Regions from separate parts of the Priestia megaterium genome, predicted to be linked through region 1. Evidence: predicted binding sites of a transcription regulator. Region 1 holds the regulator's gene; each other region holds the start of a gene.
What was found. The regulator LexA, encoded in region 1, represses DNA repair genes until DNA is damaged. The targets are predictions, from matches to a motif close to CGAACATATGTTCG.

Region 1 (4,491 bases):
ATGTCTCAATCTCTTCTTTTTTATAATGTATTTTCTGATGCGAACAGCTTTTATGTTTTAAATCGATCTTTTAATAAATTCCATAGGGAACTCACTCCGAGACTAATGCTGATCAGAATTCCTGATAAAGCTACTATTAAAGCGATATATTCAAAGATAGAAAACTGCTTCATACTATCCCAATTGATGTTTCCCTTTAGCTTGCTAATAACTAAATTCATTCCGTAAATACCGGAAAGAACGGTATAAATCGTTAAAATTAATAATAAGTAATTGTGACGCTTGGCCGCGATTTTCTCTTGATTTTGATACAAAGTACCAAGGGTTTCTTTGACTTCTTGATAAAGAGAATTGATGTGGAAGATTTTTTTAAAGAGCTCAGAAAACTCTTGACCTTCCGTGCGAGAGCTAATTTCTAAAAATAAATATTTACCTGAAAATACAGTAATAGAGCGAATTAGTCGCTCGATGCCCTCTGAATTTTTATGAAACGTGAGCTGAGAATACTCATAGGATAGTTTTAGCAACACGATTTTATAGAAAAAATGCAAAAATAAATTATAGTAATGTTGGCCAAATAGATGATTCATCAAAAGCTGATCCGTTTTAGAGTCTGTCGATTTAGAAATACACGAAAACACATGGTCTGTTATAACGTAATAGGTTTCAGGAGCCCATCTGGAATACACGTGTTTGGTATTATACGTTTTAATATACTCATGGTTGTGTGCAGAGATAAACGGTTTCCCGTCAGGCGTATAGCTATTTAGCTGCCCAGTACGAAATAAAGTTGTGGAGTTAATCTCTTGCTCTTGATTTACCGTTACATAACTTAATACAAACATCCGTTCATCGATAAAATAAGGAAGACTCCCGACGTGCTGTTCACGCGTCGCTTCTTTTTTGATGTGTTCGTTCAAAAATGGCGCGAGCTGTGAAAAAATATAATCCTGTACTTTGCTATAGCGATGATGTTCATAGGTAATGGTGGATCCATGCTCTTCAGCAAGCTTCGGTTCTAATACACGAAAATGATTCATGAATTCTAAAATGTCATCATAGGTGTAATGATTATGACTCATCTCAGTGCGAATGGTCATGACGCCAATTTCAAAAGGACATAAAAAAACATCCACAGACAGCACGTTGCTAGACACGGTGGTGGAGGAAGTTTGTAGCGTAACGGTATGGTCTATTTTTTTTGAAAATCGAAGCAAGCCTTCTTTTTCGCACGAATCAGGAAATAGAATACATTCAATGTAAGGAAGAAAATATTGATCCAAGCTATCATGAGATACGTAATACTGTTCTCCGTAGTATTCTTTTTCTACATGTTTGTTTTGAATGGAAAAAAACTCAAACATATTTGCTTCTAGTGCATGAACAAGCTGCTCTTTATTTTTTCGATCAAAGGAAAAAGGAAAAAGAAACATGTTCATTGCTTTGGTAGGCATAATAGTTTGAAATGGTTCTGTTTTCCTTGGTGTATTGGTCATAAACTACATCCTTCTTATAGTCGGTTGTATTTTTTTTGAGAGTCGAAAAAATGCAGACAGAAAGTAAAAGGTAAAACAGGCTTTATAAAAACCGCTCTACCTGCCTGTAATGATTCGACGTATCATTTATAATATGCCAATTTTTTTAGAAAACAAACGTAAAAAACCAACTAACATCATGATTAGTTGGTTTTACATACAGTGTGTGATTAGTGAATCGTGCGATATACACCAGTGACTTTTCCTAAAATCGTTACGTGGCGAAGAATAATAGGCGCCATCGTTGAATTTTCAGGCTGTAAACGAACGAAATTTTCTTCTTTAAAGAAACGTTTTACCGTTGCTTCGTTGTCCTCGGTCATAGCGACCACAATATCTCCGTTATTAGCAGTTTGCTGCTGACGTACGATTACCATATCGCCATCTAGAATACCTGCTTCAATCATACTTTCTCCCATAATTTCAAGCATAAATACATGATCATCTGGAGAAACGAATTTATCTGGAAGAGGGAAATATTCTTCCACATTTTCAACGGCTGTTATAGGAAGACCCGCTGTTACTTTACCGATAACAGGAACATTAATGACATTGCTTTTAGGGATGTTTACTTCGTCTAGTTGAAGAACTTCGATTGCTCTTGGTTTTGTTGGATCTCTGCGAATTAACCCTTTACTTTCTAAACGAGCTAAATGCCCGTGTACAGTGGAGCTAGAGGCTAATCCCACCGCTTCCCCAATCTCACGAACAGAAGGCGGATAACCTTTTAATTTTACTTCGTGCTTAATAAAATCTAGTATGTCTTGTTGACGTTTTGATAGCTTCATATTTTTCACCTCGATTTTAGCTATTCTTTAGGTGAATTATACCACGTGATGTGTCAATATACAAACATAAGTTCGAAGAATTCCATTGACAGAAACAAATGTTCTCAATAAAATAAGAACATATATTCTGATAGGGGGATCATAATATGCACCAATTCTTACATTCTATGAAACATTACGCTATTTTTTTTGCAGTTATCGCTGCACTTACATATGTATTGACGCTGGTTTTAGGAGCGGATAAAGTAGATTTAGACAAATATTCAACGGTTACTATTACAAAAGGAGATACGCTTTGGGACTTGTCCAACAAGTATCATAATCACCATCATTTGACCACCAATGAATTTGTCAAATGGGTTGAAGACGTCAATGATCTAAACTCAGACACTGCCCAGTCTTTATCTCCTGGAGATAAATTATATATTCCTGTTTTAAAAAAAGAGTTACATAATCAAGTGGCAATTGAACAGTAGTGTGTAACGGCCGTTCCTGAATATTGTTAGAAGCCGAAAAGGTCGTGATAAAAGTGGACGCCATTATTTATTGCCGTGTAAGTACGGATAAAAAAACCCAAGAAACATCTTTACAGCGCCAGCAAGAAGAATTAAAAAAGCTTGCTGATCTTCACCATCTAAACGTAAAAAAAGTCGTAATGGAAAAAGCAAGCGGATATGACGTAGACAGAGAGGGTATATTGGATGTTCTTCATACAATGAAAGAAGAAAAAATATCTGTGCTGCTCATTCAAGACGAAACGCGATTAGGCAGAGGAAATGCCCGAATTGCGCTTCTTCATGCTTTTCATAAAGAAAATGCTACGATCTATACGATTAGTCATCAAGGTCAGCTTCAGCTTTCAGAATCTGATTCGATGGTGTTAGATATTATTAGCTTAGTGGAAGAGCATCAGCGGAAATTACATAACGCTAAAATTAAAAGAGGAATGAAAAGAGCCGTAGAAAACGGTTATCGTCCGCAGCAAAATTTAAAAAATCAAGGAGTTAACTCAGGAAGAGAAAAAAAAGAAGCGCCGATTGAAGAAATTGTCCGCCTTCGTCATAACGGCTTAACCTTTGCTGAAATTTCAGTTACGCTAAAAGGTTTTGGTTATAATATTTCAAAAGCAACGGTACATCGTCGCTATCAAGAGTATCAAGAGAGTGCTCAATCTCTTGATAAAACGAAAGAGATTTAGTAAGATGACTACATGTTGCCGGAACGGTTCGGTAATTTTAATTATTGATTATAAGGAGATAGGTTTTATATGCTATCAAAAGATAAACTTGCTCGTATTAATGCTCTTTCAAAAAAGGCAAAGGCTGAAGGTCTGACAGAATCTGAAGCGAAAGAACAGCAAGAGCTACGTCAGGAATATTTAAAAGTTTTCCGACAATCTATGACAAACCACCTTCATACGATTAAAGTTGTGGACGAGGAAGGTAAAGATGTTACGCCTAAGAAGTTAAAAGAGAGCAAAAAGAAGCGTCTTCACTAAGACGTTCTAGTAAAACTAGAGGGAGAGTTCCCTCTAGTTTTTTGTATATTTTTAATAAGGCACACAAAAACTGTAAAAGTGGAAATTTTTTTGGTTCAAGTATTGTACAAATAAGCAAATCATTAGTATGATAACATATGTACATAGTTTTGAAAGGAATGAAGAGTATGACACAACGTATTGAAGATCTTTCGATTGCAACAATTCGTACTTTATCAATCGATGCGATTGAGAAAGCAAATTCAGGTCACCCAGGTATGCCAATGGGAGCTGCTCCAATGGCATATACATTGTGGACAAAATTTATGAACATCAATCCAAAGAATCCAAACTGGTTCAACCGTGACCGCTTTGTATTATCAGCAGGACACGGATCGGCACTATTATACAGCTTGCTTCATTTAGCTGGATATGACTTATCAATTGAAGACCTTAAAAACTTCCGTCAATGGGGAAGCAAAACACCAGGTCATCCAGAGTTCGGTCATACAGCAGGTGTTGATGCAACAACTGGTCCACTAGGACAAGGTATTGCAATGGCTGTTGGTAAAGCAATGGCAGAACGTCATTTAGCTGAAACATACAACAAAGAAGGTTTAGAAATTGTAGACCACTTTACGTATGGTATTTGTGGTGACGGAGACTTAATGGAAGGTGTATCTGCTGAAGC
Region 2 (4,491 bases), 810 kb from region 1:
TTATAACATGAAATAAATAAGCAAGCCTGGAGGAATAGATGTGACAAAAAGCAATCAGTATCTTGGGGAGATTCGTTCATCGCTTCAAGTGCTATTTGAAAAAATGCAGCCCGAAATGATGGAGAGCCTTAATGAGCATGAGATGACTCCTACGCAATTATTTGTTCTTTCTTATTTAAAGAAAGTAGGGAGCAGTAAGGTTTCTCAAATTGCAGAGCTAATGGATGTAAAACCGAGCGCCGTGACTCTTTTAGTGGATCGTCTTGAACAGCACAATTTTGTTGTAAGAGAACACAATAAAGAAGACAGAAGAGTTGTTGACATTACCTTAACGGAGTTTGGGCATCGCAAACTTGAAGACGTGCTAAATGGTCGAAAAGCCATTATGGACCGCTACCTTTTGCATCTAACAGAAGAAGAGCTTTCCATGATGGCTTCTATTACGAAAAAGCTTGCAACATCAGCTGCTTCTTATAAAGATAAGCAGCAGTAACAAAAAAGAGGAGAGACACACGATGGAAAATCAAAAAAATTCAAAGCGCACGCTTTTATTAATTGGGTTAATTATTGCGATGTTCTTTTCTGCACTTGATGGAACCATTGTCGGAACAGCTATGCCAAGAATCGTAGGAGATCTTGGTGGTTTAAGCATGATGACATGGCTGACAACAGCCTATTTATTAACGTCAACAACGGTTGTTCCGATTGCAGGAAAGCTCGCTGATTTAGTAGGACGCAGAGTAATTTATGTTACAGGACTTATTATTTTTATGGTGGCTTCTGCTTTATGCGGGATGGCAAATAACATGACAGAGCTTATTTTATTCCGTGCATTACAAGGAATTGGCGGCGGCGTTATGATGCCGATGGCAATGATTGTAATCGGCGATTTATTTACAGGAAAAGCACGAGCAAAGTTTCAAGGAGTATTCGGAGGAATTTACGGTCTTGCTTCTGTCATCGGTCCGCAAATTGGCGGATGGATTGTTGATTCACTGAACTGGAAATGGGTGTTTTACATTAACTTGCCGGTAGGGATACTCGCTACCGTTTTTATTGCGCTCGGACTTCAAGGAAAAAAACATACAGGACCTGTTAAATTCGATGTAGCTGGTATGTTCACAATGGTTATCGGAGTAGTAAGCTTGCTTCTTGCCCTGAGTTTTGGAGGAAAAGACTACGACTGGAACTCTTGGCAGATTATTAGTTTGTTTGCACTTGCTATTGCTGGGATTATAAGCTTTATTATTGTGGAAACGAAAGCTAAAGAACCAATTCTTCCGATGTATTTATTTAAGAACCGAACGTTTACGCTTTTAAACATCATAGGCTTTTTTATGAGCATTGGCATGTTCGGAGCTATTACATTTGTTCCGTTCTTTATGCAAGGAATCGTTGGAGTAAGCGCCTCAGAATCAGGTACCATTATGACACCGATGATGATTTCAATGATTGTAACAAGTATTATTGGAGGACAGCTTGTTTATAAAGTTGGAATCAAACCTCAAATCGTTACGGGTATGCTCATTATGGCAGGAGGGTTCTTCTTGTTAACAACATTAGACCTTCATACTAGCAAGCTTGTTGCCACTTCTTATATGGCCATAATCGGTTTAGGAATGGGGCTTGTGATGCCAATTTTAACGCTTGCTCTTCAAGAAAGCTTTTCAAAAGAAGAGCTCGGTGTTGTTACATCATCAAGTCAATTTTTCCGTTCAATTGGAGGAACGTTCGGTATTACCATTTTAGGAGCGATAATGAACGCCAAATCAGGTACGCTTCTTACTGACAAACTCGTTCCATATTTAAACTCATTGCCTGCTCAAGCAAGCGCTTTTGCCGACGGGTTCAAAAAAGCGATTGATACGAATCCTGAAAGTGTGCTGCAGATGCTGTTTAGTCCTGAGGCGCTAAAGAGTATTCCAGCTGCGCTTTCAGACAGCATTGTGCCTATTTTGAAGACCTCGCTAATGAGCGCATTGCACAGCGTCTTTTTCATGGGCTTAGCTTTTATTATTTTAGGAGCGGTATGCACATTGTTCTTAAGACAGATCAAGCTTTCAAATAAAAAAGCCGAAGAAAAACCAGAAGAAGGCATTGCTGAAGTAGAGCCATCACATTAAAAAAAGCGCACAAATTTGTGCGCTTTTTTTCTATATTAACTAGTTGTTTCATTAGGCTTGCGAAGAAAAGGGGATTGTTTAGACGTGTCATACGAAATTTGATCAAGCAAATACGATAAATATAAGTTCAGTTCAAACCGATCTTCCGTCACAAAATCTGTAAGCGCTTGCTTATTATCTTTCCACATAGTAATTCCTCCTTAATTTTACATACTAATGAATGGATTTAATATCAGAAAGCAAAAGGGAAACAACGGCTTCATTTTCGTCTTTTACGGATAGAATTTGCTGATGGAGATTTAAGTTGTGCACGCGGCCTTTGCACGTTTGCAACGTTCCATCTTTATAGTAAGAAACAGTTATCGTCCCACTTTTCGTTAATTCTCGTAAAAACATTCAAGAAGCCTCCTTAAAAAAGATTACCTGATTAAAAGCCAGTCCTTTCATTTGAGATGAGCAAAAGGGAACGGTATGTACTGCAGGCTTCCCTTTATATTCTTCAATGTGTATGAATAGATCGAATAAAAGGTTGCTAGCTCACCTATAAACTGTCCTAAATTTCAGAATATACTGTCTTTTACGTATAGTGTTTTTTAAAAGGATTAATGTTACATTTATTATGTAACATTCTGATGAGAAAGAAAACCTTTTCTACAAAACTTCTCTAAAAATTACAAAATATTCATATTCGTGTGAAGGATGTAGAATGAGCAGATATGGAAGTAACTGCATTTACAAAAAGACGTAACGACAGCTTCAATTATTAATGATCTTAATACTATCTATCAATTATATGTATTTTACTAATTTATTCTTCTCCGATAAAATGCAGGTAGACGAATTTGATAAGAATTTTCTAATGATTTATATAATTAAATTTGATATAATCTATAGGAATAATAATGTATGAAGGGAAACATCATTGATTAATTAGACACAGGTATTACATGTTGTTGAAGATGATTCGTAAAAGCATACATATTTAAATTATATATTTTTGTGAGGTGGACAGTGTTGCAACTTAAGGTAGTAAACAGCCCTTTTAATCAAGAACAAGCAGATTTGCTTAATCGCCTTCTGCCGACATTAACAGAAGCACAAAAAATGTGGTTGAGTGGTTATTTAACAGCATCTCAATCTACGTCTGCCGAAGGAACGCCAGACGTTTCTACAGCAGCGCCTGCTCAAGCGGAGCAGACGATTTCAAAAGACGTAACGATTCTTTACGGATCACAGACAGGAAATGCTCAAGGTCTTGCTGAAAATACAGGCAAAACGCTTGAAGCAAAAGGTTTTAATGTAACTGTATCTTCTATGAATGATTTCAAACCAAATACTTTAAAGAAACTTGAAAATTTATTAATTGTTGTAAGTACACATGGAGAAGGAGAGCCGCCTGATAACGCGCTATCTTTCCACGAATTTCTTCACGGCCGTCGAGCGCCAAAGCTTGAAAATTTCCGTTTTTCTGTCTTGTCGCTTGGAGACAGCTCATACGAATTTTTCTGTCAAACAGGGAAAGAATTTGATGTGCGCTTAGCAGAACTTGGCGGTGAAAGACTGTATCCGCGCGTTGACTGTGATTTAGATTTTGAAGAGCCCGCAAATAAATGGCTTAAAGGTGTTATTGACGGATTAAGCGAAGCGAAAGGACACAGCGCTTCGGCAGCTGTTCCGGCGGAAGCTCCTGCAGGAACTTCGCCGTACTCAAGAACAAATCCTTTTAAAGCAGAAGTGCTTGAGAACTTAAACTTGAACGGCCGCGGATCAAATAAAGAAACGCGACACTTAGAACTATCTCTAGAAGGTTCAGGTTTGACGTATGAACCAGGAGACAGTTTAGGTATTTATCCTGAAAATGATCCTGAGCTTGTTGATCTTCTTCTTAACGAATTCAAGTGGGATGCAAGTGAAAGTGTAACGGTTAATAAAGAAGGAGAAACGCGTCCTCTTAGAGAAGCGCTAACCTCTAATTTTGAAATTACCGTGTTAACAAAACCGCTTTTAAAGCAAGCAGCTGAGCTTACTGGAAATGATAAATTAAAAGCGCTTGTAGAAAATCGCGAGGAATTAAAAGCATACACACAAGGCCGTGATGTAATTGACTTAGTTCGTGACTTCGGCCCATGGAACGTATCAGCACAAGAGTTTGTAGCTATTTTACGCAAAATGCCAGCGCGCCTTTATTCAATTGCAAGCAGCTTGTCAGCAAATCCTGACGAAGTTCATCTAACAATTGGAGCAGTACGTTACGAAGCGCATGGACGCGAGCGTAAAGGTGTTTGTTCAGTCCTATGTTCAGAACGTTTGCAGCCAGGTGATACGATTCCTGTATACCTTCAAAGCAATAAAAACTTTAAGCTTCCTC
Region 3 (4,491 bases), 2.0 Mb from region 1:
CTTGAGAAAAGGAGAATGAGAATGGACATATTGGATGCAAAAGTAGTGAATACAAAGTACGGTTTAGAAACATATCTGGATGTACCAGAAAGCGTAGAAATAAAAGAAATTCATATGCCGAGTTCAGAGAACCAATCTCATAAAATTAAATTTGGAATCAAGTATTTTCTTTTAAGAGAAGGAAAGTATTACGATAGCCAAAAAGGTTATTTTTGGCTTTGTATGAATCACGATTTTAGCAGCCTTATGCTGAGTGAAACGGAAACAGAAAGTTTGTTTGCAGTTAAAAGTGAAGAAGAAAGAGAAGCAACAAAAACGCTGTTAGCAGAATGGTTTATCCAAACAAATGCGTACAAAGAAGTCATCAACGAATGTATCCATCAGATTAAAACGGAGAATATTCGTACAGAGGAAGACATCGAAGACCGCGTGGACGCTATACAATTTTTAGAAAAACTAAAGGTATTAACTGCAAAAGAGATTGAAAACGCTTCTATAGAAAATCTATATGCCCTGCAGCAAATTGGCTAGGCGATAGTTCACGCAAGTTGAGATGCAGATTGATGTACAACAATAAGGAGGAATAGTGAGATGAAATTTTTTATTGATACAGCAAACCTTGAGGATATTAAGAAAGCATATAAAGTTGGTGTTCTAGCAGGTGTAACAACCAATCCATCTTTAGTAGCAAAAGAAGGCGTAAGATTTGAAGACCGCATCGAAGAAATTCTTCAAATGGTACCGGAGGTTGAATCCGTTTCCGCTGAGGTAACGCCTGACGCACTTTCTGCTGAAGACATGATCGCTCAAGCTGAGGAACTGATTAAAATTAACGACGGAGATAAAAATATTACGATTAAGCTGCCTATGACATTGGCTGGCTTGGAAGCGACGCGCTACCTTGCAAAAAAAGGCATAAAAACAAATGTAACCCTAATCTTTACAGTAAACCAAGCGCTTTTAGCAGCTCGTGCTGGAGCGACGTATGTTTCTCCATTTTTAGGACGTCTTGACGATATTTCAGAAGACGGAGTACAGCTAGTATCTAAAATTGCGGAGTTATTCCGCGTTCAAAACATCGACTCTCAAATTATCGCCGCATCTGTAAGACACCCGGATCATGTAACGCGCGTAGCACTTGCAGGGGCTCATATTGCCACAATTCCATACGCTGTTATTGAGCAATTAGCAAAACACCCGTTAACTGACCAAGGAATGGAAAAATTTGCAGCAGATTGGGAAAAAGCAGTTAAAGCTTAACCAAAAGTCATATCAATAAAAAAAGCTTGGGGTAAGCATAGCTTATTCCAAGCTTTTTATCGTTTAACTAGCTAGTTTCTTTTTGCGTAAACGCTCTAAGCGTCGCTGCACGCTATTTCTCGAACGCCCGAGCAGCTGCCCAATTTCTCGCTGATTGCGCTTTTCCTGATAAAACATACGCCACAACTTGGCATCTTCTTCTGCTGTCCACTTTTTATGCTCGTATTTAGGGCGCTTTACATAGTCTAGCCTTCTTTGTTCATTCACCCACGCTGGTTCTGGAATAAGTGTATTTTTAGGTATTTTAAAAAAGTTAAGGCACGATTTATTTTGTTCAGCCCACTTCCAAAAAGATTGAATGTCAATTCCCATGAATGTTCTTGTCTTGGCGATGATCATTTTATACGGTAGATTCTCTTTATGAATCCACTTGTAAATTGTATGAACATCTACTTCGAGGCAGGCTGCTAGCTCACACGCTGTGATATGTCCTACGTGCGATTTAGCTCCATACACCTCTAAACGACTTAACCTCGATTCTAGTGCCTGCACACTTCGCTGCAATTTCGCTGATATGCGCGAAAGGGGTTTTGTTCCGTAATACCTTAGCAAATATTCGTCTTCTTGTACGGTCCATCTTCGCATCGCAGTTTTTCGAGTTAAACCCAAAACTTTTATGCGCGTAGCAATAGAAGAAGGACTTCTGTCTAAGGAGTCTGCCATTTCACGGTTGTTCATGATATCAATGTTCTGCTGTAAAAAAGCATCTTGTTTTGGCGTCCACTTTTTACGTAAAGCTGTATCTGAAGCTCGAAGATTTAATCGAGTAAGCCGTTTATTAACCGATTCCTTGCTTCTATGTAAATGCTCACCCATCTTTTGAAGCGTCATAACGCCATAGTGTTGGATAAGAAATTTATCTTCTTCTTTTGTCCATCGCTTTTGATTTTTACTCACTGTTGTCTCACTCCAATTCAAACGAAAAGCTCAAGATGAAAAAGTTGCTAGCAATCTATTTTACGAATGAGCAGTACCCATTCAGACTGATACTCACTGCGTTCTAGCCTGTATATATTTTATCATATTTCTAGAGAAAAACCAAACGTGTGTTCTGTTTTTGTTTTAGTAAGCATTAAAGTAAGTAGAAGATTAGCTCCTTCCTTTAATAAAAGTCAATTGTGGTAAAATTGACTAGAATCGCAAGAATTTTTACATAACTGACAGCTCAGCATCATTACGTTGAGAAAGGGGAATGAGCATGAATTTTAATTTAAAAGAAGCGACCGAAATACTTGAGCGTACGCCTAAGACGCTTGAAAAACTTTTGTCGGGTCTATCTGCAGGGTGGCTGCAATGTAATGAAGGAGAAGGAACTTGGAGTACCTCGGAAGTAATAGAACATTTAATAGAAGCAGAAAAAAACAATTGGATACCAAGGCTAAAATTCATCCTTCAAGAAGGAAAAGGAGGAGCTTTCCCTCCATTTGATCGCTATGCTCATTTACACAAGGAATCTACTAGTTCTATTGAAGAAAAGCTTCTTGAATTCAACATGATAAGAATGCAGAATTTACAACAACTAAAGCTGTTAATTAAGCCTGAAAAGCATCTTGAAGTGAGAGGAGAACACCCGGAGTTTGGGGAAGTAAAAGTCAGAGAGTTGCTCTCGACTTGGGTTGCTCACGATTTAACGCATATTGCCCAAATTGTTCGAGTAATGGCAGAACGATACAGAGAAGATGTAGGACCTTGGGAAGAATACTTAGGAATACTAAAGAAATAGCAATGACAAACAGTAGCCAGCCTTTATCATTCAAGCTTGAATTACGAAATGTACACGATTACAATAAAATGAGAATAATGAAGATTCAGGAAGGATTGCAGAGGGAACTATAAGAACATATCCCATGTGTATAACATGTAGGGTCCGTTAAGCAATTTACGAATAAAAAGAGGATTGGACTGATTAAAAATGAAAGTGAATTTTGAGAAATTTGGCGAACTAAACAATCAAGCTGTACATGCTTATACCTTATTAAATGATGAAGGGCTTAAAATCACCTGCCTTGACTATGGATGTGTGATATCAAATATTGAAATGCCGGATTCTGAAGGGAAGATTGAAAGTGTTGTCTTGGGATTTGATTCAATAGAAGAATACCAAAAGTATTCTCCTTATTTCGGAGCTGTGGTCGGACGCGTAGCAGGACGTATAGGGAGAGCGGAGTTTCAGCTTAATGATGAAACCTATCGTCTAGAGAAAAATGAAGGAAATAACCATTTGCATGGCGGTTCAGAAGGGTTTAGCCACAAAATATGGCATGCAAAAACAATCGAGGCAAGTGATCACGTAGGTGTTGAATTTACATATGTAAGTAAAGATGGAGAAGAAGGGTACCCTGGCAATCTTGAAGTGAAAGTTACGTATACGTTGACTAATAAAAATGAGTTTCATATCTCTTACGAAGGAACAACAGATCAAGACACTCTTATCAATTTAACAAACCATACGTATTTCAATTTAAGCGGAAATCTAAAGGAAACGGTCTTAGATCATGTTTTAAAGCTGAAAAGTAACGAATTCTTAGAGCTGAATGATGATCTTTTACCTACTGGAGAAACGATAAGTGTCACAGATACCCCATTTGATTTTAGAGAAGGACATAGCCTCAAGGAAGGAGTGGAATCTACACATCCGCAAAATGTATTAGTTGGTAAAGGATACGATCATCCATTTCTTTTAGAAGCAGAAACTGAAAACCAGATGTCATTATTTGATCCAGCAAGCGGTCGCAAAATAGAAGTCAAAACGGATCAGCCTTCAGTTGTTCTCTATACGGGAAATCATCTAGACGAAGAATTCGAAATTAGAGGAGTTCACTCAGAGAAATATCTCGGTGTTTGCTTGGAAACACAAGGTTTACCAGACGCTATTCATCATAAGCATTTTCCTTCTTGTGTATTAAAGCCTGGTGAGAAGTATGAAGCATCTACTCACTATACATTTATAACTGATCGCAGCCTATAACAAAACGGGATGATAAAAAGGATTGCAACCGAACCTCTGCCGATTGTAATCCTTTTTTATTCTTACTTTTTCTTTTGGCTTTTTGCACGATTAGCGTCAAGCTCAGCCGCATATTCTTCTTGAGACTTTCCTTGCTTTTGACTCTCAGACTGAATCTTTTTAAATTTGTTATCGTTTAAATTTGGCATATTAGCACCTCCTTG

Region 2: CEQ83_RS15360 (YolD-like family protein) is a predicted target of LexA. The motif match lies at 2,642-2,655, and genes of this name have one in related genera.
Region 3: CEQ83_RS09125 (sigma-70 RNA polymerase sigma factor region 4 domain-containing protein) is a predicted target of LexA. The motif match lies at 2,360-2,373, and genes of this name have one in related genera.

What each region holds. Positions count from the first base shown of each region.
Region 1 covers NZ_CP023317.1:3,849,791-3,854,281, reverse strand. The annotation lists gene CEQ83_RS19760 (magnesium transporter CorA family protein) at 51-1,496, opposite strand; gene lexA (transcriptional repressor LexA) at 1,706-2,323, opposite strand; gene yneA (cell division suppressor protein YneA) at 2,470-2,799, shown strand; gene CEQ83_RS19745 (YneB family resolvase-like protein) at 2,853-3,521, shown strand; gene CEQ83_RS19740 (DUF896 domain-containing protein) at 3,591-3,821, shown strand; gene tkt (transketolase) at 3,989-4,491, shown strand, end outside.
Region 2 covers NZ_CP023317.1:3,041,549-3,046,039, reverse strand. The annotation lists gene CEQ83_RS15370 (MarR family winged helix-turn-helix transcriptional regulator) at 41-493, shown strand; gene CEQ83_RS15365 (MDR family MFS transporter) at 516-2,123, shown strand; gene CEQ83_RS27115 (hypothetical protein) at 2,159-2,311, opposite strand; gene CEQ83_RS15360 (YolD-like family protein) at 2,337-2,519, opposite strand; gene CEQ83_RS15355 (assimilatory sulfite reductase (NADPH) flavoprotein subunit) at 3,138-4,491, shown strand, end outside.
Region 3 covers NZ_CP023317.1:1,811,412-1,815,902, forward strand. The annotation lists gene CEQ83_RS09115 (hypothetical protein) at 22-531, shown strand; gene fsa (fructose-6-phosphate aldolase) at 592-1,260, shown strand; gene CEQ83_RS09125 (sigma-70 RNA polymerase sigma factor region 4 domain-containing protein) at 1,324-2,217, opposite strand; gene CEQ83_RS09130 (DinB family protein) at 2,519-3,043, shown strand; gene CEQ83_RS09135 (aldose epimerase family protein) at 3,233-4,288, shown strand; gene CEQ83_RS27575 (hypothetical protein) at 4,351-4,476, opposite strand.